One region of the Allobosea sp. GW822-FHT05A11 genome, then DNA from elsewhere that is predicted to be linked to it. Evidence: predicted binding sites of a transcription regulator. Region 1 holds the regulator's gene; the other holds the start of a gene.
The links. Region 1 encodes LexA, which represses DNA repair genes until DNA is damaged. Its sites were predicted from a motif close to TGTTCNNNNTGTGTTCNG; they were not measured.

Region 1 (4,406 bases):
GGGCGTGCGGGTGCGCGCGGAGGTGAAGATGAAGGGCCAGACCGGCGTCGAGATGGAGGCACTCACTGCCGTCTCCGTCGCCTGTCTCACCGTCTACGACATGGTCAAGGCCGTCGACCGGGCGATGCGGATCGAGAACATCCGCCTGCTGCACAAATCCGGCGGCCAGTCCGGCGATTACGAGGCGAAAGCTAGCTGATGGCGCTCACCCCGGTCCCCGTCGCGCGCAAGGCGCTGCTCGACAGCATTCCGGGGCCGACCGGGGCGGAAACCCTACCGCTGGCGCAATGCGCCTGGCGGGTGCTCGCCGGCGAGGTCAAGGCGCTCAGGACGCAACCGCCCTTCGCCAATTCGGCCATGGATGGCTATGCCGTGCGCGGCGACGAGATGGCGGAAGGCGTTTCGCTCACTGTCATCGGCGAATCCGCTGCCGGCCGGGCCTTCGATGGATCGGTCGGGCCGGGACAGGCCGTCCGCATCTTTACCGGCGCGCCGATGCCTGAAGGTGCCGACACCGTCCTGATGCAGGAGGATGCCGACGGCGTCGGCGGCCCGGTGATTCAGGTCCGCGTGCCGCCGGCGAAGGGCAAGTTCCTGCGCGCCGCGGGGCTCGATTTCCACGAAGGCAACGTGCTGCTGCAAGCCGGGCGCGTGCTCGACAGTGCCGCGCTCGGCCTTGCCGCTGCGATGGGGCATCCGACTTTGCCTGTCCGGCGGAAGCCTCGGGTGGCGATTCTCGCCACCGGAGACGAACTGGTGGCGCCGGGCGAGCCGGTCGGCCGCGACCAGATCGTCGCCTCGAACTCGTTCTCGCTCGCCGCTTTGGTCGAGAAGGCTGGTGGCACTGTCATCGATCTCGGCATCGCCCGCGACGACCATGCCGATCTCGCCAGCAAGATCGCGCAAGCCCGCGAGGCCGATGCCGATGTGCTGATCACGCTGGGCGGTGCCTCCGTCGGCGCGCATGACCTCGTGCAGGAGGCATTGACGCGCGCCGGCATGGCCCTCGGCTTCTGGAAGATCGCAATGCGGCCGGGCAAACCGATGATGACCGGGCGCCTCGGCCGGATGGTCGTGGTTGGGTTGCCCGGCAATCCGGTCTCCTCAATCGTCTGCGGCCATCTCTTCGTGCTGCCCTTGATCGAGGCGCTGCTCGGCATAGCGGATGCCGATCGCGACCGCAGCATCCCCGCCATTCTCGGCCGCGACATGCCCGGTAACGACGAGCGCGAGGATTACCTGCGCTCGGAGCTCACGCTGACGCCGGAAGGCTGGGTGGCGACGCCCTTCGACCGGCAGGATTCCTCGATGCTGGGAACATTGGCGCGGGCGCAGGCCCTGACGATTCGGCCCGCCCATGCCGCTCCCGCGAAGAAAGGCGAGGCCTGCCGCATCCTGCCCTTGCGGTAGCGGCTTGCGGAACACAAGCAGAACGCGTATGGTGTTCGTGCTTTGTTTCGAATCTGCGCATTGAGGGGCTGGCGGCGACCATGCTGACACGCAAGCAACACGAACTCCTGCGCTTCATCCAGGAACGCTTGCGCGAGAGTGGCGTGCCGCCCTCCTTCGACGAGATGAAGGATGCGCTCGACCTGCGCTCGAAATCCGGCATTCACCGCCTGATCATGGCCCTGGAGGAGCGCGGCTTCATCCGCCGCCTGCCGAACCGGGCGCGCGCGCTCGAAGTCATCAAGATGCCGGACGGGCTCGGCGCGCCTCAGGCGCGGCCCCGCTTCAGCCCGGCCATCGTCCAGGGCGGCCTGGGCTCACAGCCCAGCATGGCCAAGCCGCGCCCTGCCGAGGACGACAGCCGGCATTCCATCGCCATCCCGGTGATGGGCCGCATCGCGGCGGGTACGCCGATCTCGGCGATCCAGAGCCGCAGCCACACCGTCTCGCTGCCGCCGGACATGCTCGGCTCCGGCGAGCATTACGCGCTGGAAGTGCGCGGTGATTCGATGGTCGAGGCCGGCATTCTCGATGGAGACACCGTCGTCATCCGCAGGCAGGACACGGCCAATACCGGCGACATCGTCGTGGCACTGATCGATGACGAGGAAGCGACGCTGAAGCGCCTGCGCAAGCGCGGCTCCTCGATCGCGCTCGAAGCGGCGAACCCGGCCTACGAGACCCGCGTGCTCGGCCCCGACCGGGTCAAGATCCAGGGCCGGCTGGTCAATCTGATGCGGCGCTACTGAAGGCGTTCGGTGTCGGCCTCGGCTTCGTTATCGGCGGCCGGTGCGGGCTGTGCGGTGACCGACTGATTGGTGGGACGCGTGCCTGGCTCCGTCAGGCGCCGCTCGCGCCGGCGGCTCCAGGGCCGCTCACTGTCGGACTGCTCCGCGATATGGCTGCTCCATCCCGACGCCGTCCGGTAGAGCGAGGTCGCGCCGTCGCGCGATAGCATCATGCGCTCGACCAGCCTGGCCTTGCAGGTGCCGCCCCAGGGGACGGCGGTGACGACGAGGTCGGCGCGCTGGCAATCCTCGATGATGGCGAGTCGCTCGCGCGTATAGGAGATTGTGCGCTTGTCGGCGGTCTGCGCAACGCATGCCAGCCGGTCGCAGGCGATGCCGGCGCGCAAGCTGGGATCGTTGGGCGAGCGGCTGTCGCCATCGGCGGCGAGCCATTGCTGCAGGACGAAGCGGCTGGGCTTGCCCGCGATGGCGAGGCGGCCATCGGGACCGCGCACCGCCAGCCCGGAGCCGTCGCGCTCGATCAGGATCTCCGGCCGCTCCGGCTTTCCGGCGAACGCGACGCCGAGGATCAGCGGCAGGGCCGCAAGCCAACGCCAGGCCGTGGTCCAGAGCGTCAGCCAAAGAAGCGTTAGCGCGAAGCCAGCCAGCACGCCTGAGCCGAAAGCCGCCACCGTCACGGTGGAATGGTCGATGGCCGCGACCCAATGCGCCACCTTGAGGACGACGTCGGAGGCGAGCCCCATCAAGGCCCAGGCCGGCCAGTCCAGCCCGAACGGATAGGCGAGCACGCCGAACACCGCCGCCGGCATGACGAAGAGCGAGACGAAGGGCAGCGCCATGGCGTTGCCGAGCAGGCCGAAGGGATTGAAGGTCTGGAAGTGATAGGCTCCGAAGGGGGCTGTCGCGGCCGTCGCCAGCATGGTGGTGACGAGGATGCCGAGCGCCGCCGTCCAAACGGCTCCGAGCGGCCAGGGCAACACGCGCGGCGGCTCGGTGCGGCTTCGCCCTTCCCAGCGTTCCGCGAAGGCGATCAGCGCCGCGACCGCACCGAAGGACATCTGGAAGCTCGGCCCGAGCAAGGCCTCCGGCTCGCGCAGCAGCACGATCATCGCTGCGAGCGCGAGATTGCGCATGCTGAGCGCGGCGCGGTCGACAAGGATCGCGCCGAGCATGACCAGCGTCATGATGAGCGAGCGCTCGGTCGCGACATCGCTCCCGGAAAAGATGCAATAGGCGGTCGCGCCGAGCATCGCCGCTGCCGCCGCGATCTTCTTGACCTGCCAATGCAGCGCCACCGTCTGCGACAGGACCAGCAGCGCCCGGACCAGCCAGAAGATCGTGCCGGCGGCGAGCACCATATGCAGGCCCGAGATCGAGACAATATGTTATCTGATTATTTTACTTCGATCCCGTGCAATGCTTGCCTCTCAGGATCCAACTCAAGCCAAACTATTCACTGTCGATTCCGTGCGCACCCCGGCTTCTTCATATCGCCAATCCGGGATCGACCAGACGCGGATCCTATCCAGCAAATCAGAATCATTGACCGTGACGTGCAACCTGGGCACGTGTGGCGCTAGGCTTCGATCTAGGAGGAACGGCCGATTTCATCCGCAGCATTGACCGATGCCGCCTTCGAAGAAAGGCCTTCCACGCACCCTTCCCTAACCCCGCGTGAGCACATCGCGCGAGTCGCGGATCGCAAGATCAAAGGGTTTCTGGGGACGATCGATGAAACCGGCGAATATTACGATTCGGTCCACAAGCAGAATCAGAGCCTGTCGCAGCACATCATAGCGGACTACCACGGCCGGTTCCTGATCGAGCTGATCCAAAACGCCAACGATGCGCACGCCAAATGGCGGCGCGATGGCGAGATAGCCTTGCTTCTGGCCAGCGACGAGGGCGATTGCGGTACTCTCTACGTAGCAAACCGGGGCCAGCCTTTCGGGCGCAAGAACGTCGATGCCCTTTGCGAAATGGGTCTGTCCAGCAAGCCCCCAGGCGAAGCCGTCGGTAATAAGGGTCTGGGATTTCGTAGCGTGCGTCACGTGACCGACACGCCCGAAATCTTCTCACGTATGGTGGAGGATGGTCCAGGGACCGGCTTCGACGGCTATCGCTTCACCTTCGCCCGCGGTCCCGAACTCGATCCGCTGCTGCCGGATGATAGGAGGAGAGAGCTGGCGCGCGATGATCTGCCGGCGT
Region 2 (4,406 bases), on a different contig from region 1:
CGGATCAGCGTGCCCGAGCTGGAGAAGCGCGGCTATCCGCTCAACATGACGATCGGCACGCTCGCGGGCTCCGGCACGCTCGGCCTGCTGATCCCGCCCTCGATCATCATGATCGTCTACGGCGTCACGGCAGAGGTCTCGATCGCGCGGCTCTTCATCGCCGGCGTCCTGCCCGGCATCCTGCTGATGGCGCTGTTCATGGGCTACACGGCAATTTGGAGCCTGCTCAACCCGGACAAGATGCCGCCGGCCGAGCCGCCGGTGCCGTTCCTGGAGAAGATCTACCGCTCGCGGCGCCTGATCCCGGTGGCGTTGCTGATCGCCTCTGTCGTCGGCTCGATCTATGGCGGCATCGCCACCCCCACGGAGGCCGCGACCATCGGTGTGATCGGGGCGCTGATCCTGGCGGCGGTCGGCGGCGGGCTGACGCGTGCGAGCTTCATGGACGGCTTGATGGCAGCCATGCGGACCTCCTGCATGATCTCCTTCATCATCGCCTGCGCCGCCTGCCTGACGATCGCCGTCGCCTTCGTTGACATTCCCCGCTCGCTCGCGGGCTGGGTCGACGCGATGCATCTCTCGCCCTACGCGCTGCTGGCGGTGCTGGCCGTGTTCATGCTGATCCTCGGCTGCTTCCTCGAGGGCATCTCGATCATTGTGCTGACCTCGTCGGTGATGTTGCCGATGGTGCAGGCGGCAGGCATCGACCTGCTCTGGTTCGGCATCTTCGTGGTGATCCTGATCGAGGCGGCGCAGATCACCCCGCCGGTCGGCTTCAACCTGTTCGTGCTGCAGAGCATCACCGGCAAGGACATCCTTGCCGTGACGAAGGCGGCGATTCCTTATTTCTTCGTGCTGATGCTGCTGCTGGTCCTGATCACGGCGTTCCCGCAGATCGTCACCATCCTGCCGAAGATGATGACGGGATAAACCCGGGGCAAATGCGATGATCCGCTCCTGGCCGCCTACGGCGGCCAGCTTTGAGGATAACGCAAACTGGCGACGAACCTCCGAATGGCGGCGAGAGCGAATATCGCGCGCCGGGACCGTTGGCGTCAGCTTGTGGCGAAGCCCCAGGGTCGGCTTCTGGGGCAAACCCGAATGGCATCGCCTCGAGGCTGATTCCGACCCGGAACACTGTCGAACGCAAGTGACTGTCGGGTCATCGCTGGGGGCAGCACGACACTGAGCTATCGATGCCGTCATCGAAACATATGCTGAGTGTCGAAATGCATGGCGGACAGGGCGGGATTCGAACCCGCGATACGGTTTCCCGTATACACACTTTCCAGGCGTGCGCCTTCAACCACTCGGCCACCTGTCCGGCGCGCTGCTTATGACTGCCGGCCCGTGATCTTTCAAGGGCCGAGATGCAGGGTTTTGCACAATCCCGGTAAATCGCGGGTCATCGGTTGCGATCTGCGGCCAGCATGGTCACATCTGGGCACCGAAGCGGTGCGCCGGCCGGACGTTTTGCGGCGTGGATTGCGATAGGGAGCGGATGGTGAGGTTTCTTCTCCGGTTGATCGGCTATGTATTCGTCGCGGCCGGCTTCGTCGCGCTGGTGATCGACGGTGCCCGCTCGATCGCGAATGCCGGATTGCGCTTCATGCCGGTCAGCGAGGCCCTGATCGCTCTCGTTCAGGAGCGCTACCAGCTGATCCAGCCGGCGATCGAGCGCAACATTCACCCCTGGCTCTGGGACCCGCTGCTGCTGACGGTGTTGCGGGCGCCAGCGGCGGTCGTCGCCCTCCTGCTCGGCTTCGCGCTGCTCTGGCTCGGACGGCGCCCGGAGGCGGCCATCGGCATCGTCACGCGTCGGTGATGGCGCCCCTTGCGCCCAGGCCCCTGTGATAGCGAGAGACGCAGGCTTTAAGCGTCGAGCTCGAACGAAACGGAGCGAATGACGTTCTCCCTGCGCTATCGGGCGAAGAACCCGGCCGGCTATTGCGGCCTGGGCGGCACCGGCGTGGCCTGCCAGATCGGCCTCGGCGTCGAAGCCTGACGACAAGGGGAGGCACCGCCTCCCCTTCTTTTCGATCTGTTGAGTTCCCGATATGTTCTTGCGTTGCCGCCAAAGCTTCGCTAGCCTTCCCAAGCGGTAAGGGAGCGGGGCGCAAGATGGTGGCGCGAGTCGCGACGGTGGCGTTCGAGGGCATCGAGGCGCGCGCCGTCGACGTTCAGGTCCAGGTCGCGCCGGGCGGCGTCGCCTTCGTGCTGGTCGGGCTGCCCGACAAGGCCGTTGCCGAAAGCCGCGAGCGGGTCCGCGCCGCGCTCCTCGCCTCGGGGCTTGCGCTGCCGGCCAAGCGCGTCACCGTCAATCTCGCCCCGGCCGACCTGCCCAAGGAGGGCAGCCATTACGATCTGCCGATCGCGCTCGCTGTCATGGCCGCGATCGGGGCGATTCCCGCCGATGCCCTCTCCGGCTACGTGGTCCTCGGCGAACTCGCGCTCGACGGCTCGACTACCCCTGTTGCGGGCGTCCTGCCGGCCGCGATCGCAGCTTATGCCAAGGGGCAGGGGCTGATCTGCCCGGCGGGGTCCGGCCCGGAGGCGGCCTGGGCGGCTGCCGATATCGACATCCTGGCGCCGCGTTCGCTGATCCAGCTCGCCAATCATTTCAAGGGCACGCAGGTCATGGCCCGGCCCGAACCGGCGGTCGCGCGCCAGGCTGGCCCTCTGCCTGACCTCGCCGACGTCAAGGGCCAGGAAAGCGCAAGGCGCGTGCTCGAGATCGCGGCGGCGGGCGGGCATAATCTCCTGATGAACGGGCCCCCCGGCGCCGGCAAGTCGATGCTGGCGAGCCGCCTGCCCTCGATCCTGCCGCCGCTCTCGCCGCGCGAGCTGCTCGAGGTCTCGATGGTCCTGTCCGTTGCCGGCAAGCTCGCCGACGGTGCCCTGACCGACCGGCGACCTTTCCGGGCTCCGCACCATTCGGCCTCGATGGCCGCGCTCGTCGGCGGTGGCTTGCAGGCCCGGCCGGGGGAAGTCTCGCTCGCCCATCACGGCGTGCTCTTCCTCGATGAACTGCCGGAATTCCAGCCGCAGGCGCTCGACGCCCTGCGCCAGCCGATGGAGACCGGCGACGTCCTGATCTCCCGCGCCAATCACCGCGTCGTCTACCCCGCGCGCTTCCAGCTCGTCGCCGCGATGAACCCGTGCCGCTGCGGCCGGGCGACCGAGCCCGGCTTCGCCTGCCGGCGCCAGCCGAACGACCGCTGCATGGCCCAATATCAGGCGCGCGTGTCCGGTCCGCTGCTCGACCGGATCGATATCGCGATCGATGTGCCCGCGGTGACGGCGGCGGACCTCATTCGCCCTGCCGCAGGCGAGAGCTCGGCGACGGTCGCGGCGCGCGTCGGAGCGGCCCGCCGGCTTCAGGCGACGCGCTTCGAGAGCCTCGGTTTCGGTCACGTCATGACCAATGCCGCCTGTCCCGTGCCGGTGATCGAGGAGGTCGCGCGGCCGGACAATGCCGGGCTCGCGCTGCTGCGGGATGCAGCGGAGGCGCTGCGATTGACGGCGCGTGCCTATCACCGCGTGCTGAAGGTCGCCCGTACCCTCGCCGATCTCGATGAGGAGGCGAAGGTCGGCCGGCGTCACCTGGCCGAAGCCTTGTCCTACCGGGCGCGAGGGGAGGACCTCGTTCAGGCCGCCTGAGGTGGCAGGGTTAACCGATCCTCTCATCCAACCGGTCGAATTCGCGCTATTCGCAGGCGGCTTTTTCAAGGCGGGCTGCGTAGATCGAAGGGCATGGCTTCTTCGATCTGGTCATGGTTCGCCCTTGCCTTCGCGGCTTTGCTTCTCCCGGCTGCGGGTGCCGTGCTGTGGCTGCTGCGCCAGCGCGGTGACCTCCGCCGGCAGGTGGCCTCGCTCGCCCATGATGCCGAAGCCCTCAACGACCGGCTCTGGACTCTCGCCGATAGCGAGGAACGCTATCGCAGCCTGATCGAAGCCCAGGGCGACCTGATCGTCCGGCGCGACGGCGCGCGGATCGTCTATGCCAACCGGGCCTACGCCGCCCTGTTCGGGGCCGGGGAGCAGGATCTGGTCGGCAGCCGGATGCTGCTGCCGCAGCTCGCCCTCCGCCCGCTCGTGCTGCTGGAAGGCGGCGCCCGCAGCTTCGACGAGTGCCTCGCGACCTATGAAGGCGAACGCTGGATCTCCTGGATCGAGACCGTCGTTCCCGGGCCCGACGGGCGTACGCTGATCCAGCGCGTCGGCCGCGACATCTCGGCGCGCATCGCCGGCGAGGATGCGCTGGTCGAGGCGCGGGCCCGCGCCGAGGCGGCGAACGAAGCAAAATCGCGCTTCCTGGCGACCGTCAGCCACGAATTCCGCACGCCGCTCAACGGCATTCTCGGCATGGCCGATCTCCTCACCGATACCGGCCCCGATGCCGAGCA

Region 2: the regulator LexA is predicted to act here: its motif matches at 2,048-2,065, upstream of AC1RLU_RS19785 (YifB family Mg chelatase-like AAA ATPase).

Annotation. Positions count from the first base shown of each region.
Region 1 is NZ_JBXAMI010000002.1:112,963-117,368, forward strand. Features, by position in the region: gene moaC (cyclic pyranopterin monophosphate synthase MoaC) at 1-199, shown strand, start outside; gene AC1RLU_RS05975 (molybdopterin molybdotransferase MoeA) at 199-1,410, shown strand; gene lexA (transcriptional repressor LexA) at 1,491-2,198, shown strand; gene AC1RLU_RS05985 (ComEC/Rec2 family competence protein) at 2,192-3,580, opposite strand; gene AC1RLU_RS05990 (protein NO VEIN domain-containing protein) at 3,818-4,406, shown strand, end outside.
Region 2 is NZ_JBXAMI010000006.1:17,755-22,160, reverse strand. Features, by position in the region: gene AC1RLU_RS19805 (TRAP transporter large permease) at 1-930, shown strand, start outside; tRNA gene AC1RLU_RS19800 (tRNA-Ser) at 1,235-1,324, opposite strand; gene AC1RLU_RS19795 (hypothetical protein) at 1,505-1,825, shown strand; partial or broken gene AC1RLU_RS19790 (peptide-methionine (S)-S-oxide reductase MsrA) at 1,919-2,005, shown strand; gene AC1RLU_RS19785 (YifB family Mg chelatase-like AAA ATPase) at 2,122-3,660, shown strand; gene AC1RLU_RS19780 (hybrid sensor histidine kinase/response regulator) at 3,754-4,406, shown strand, end outside.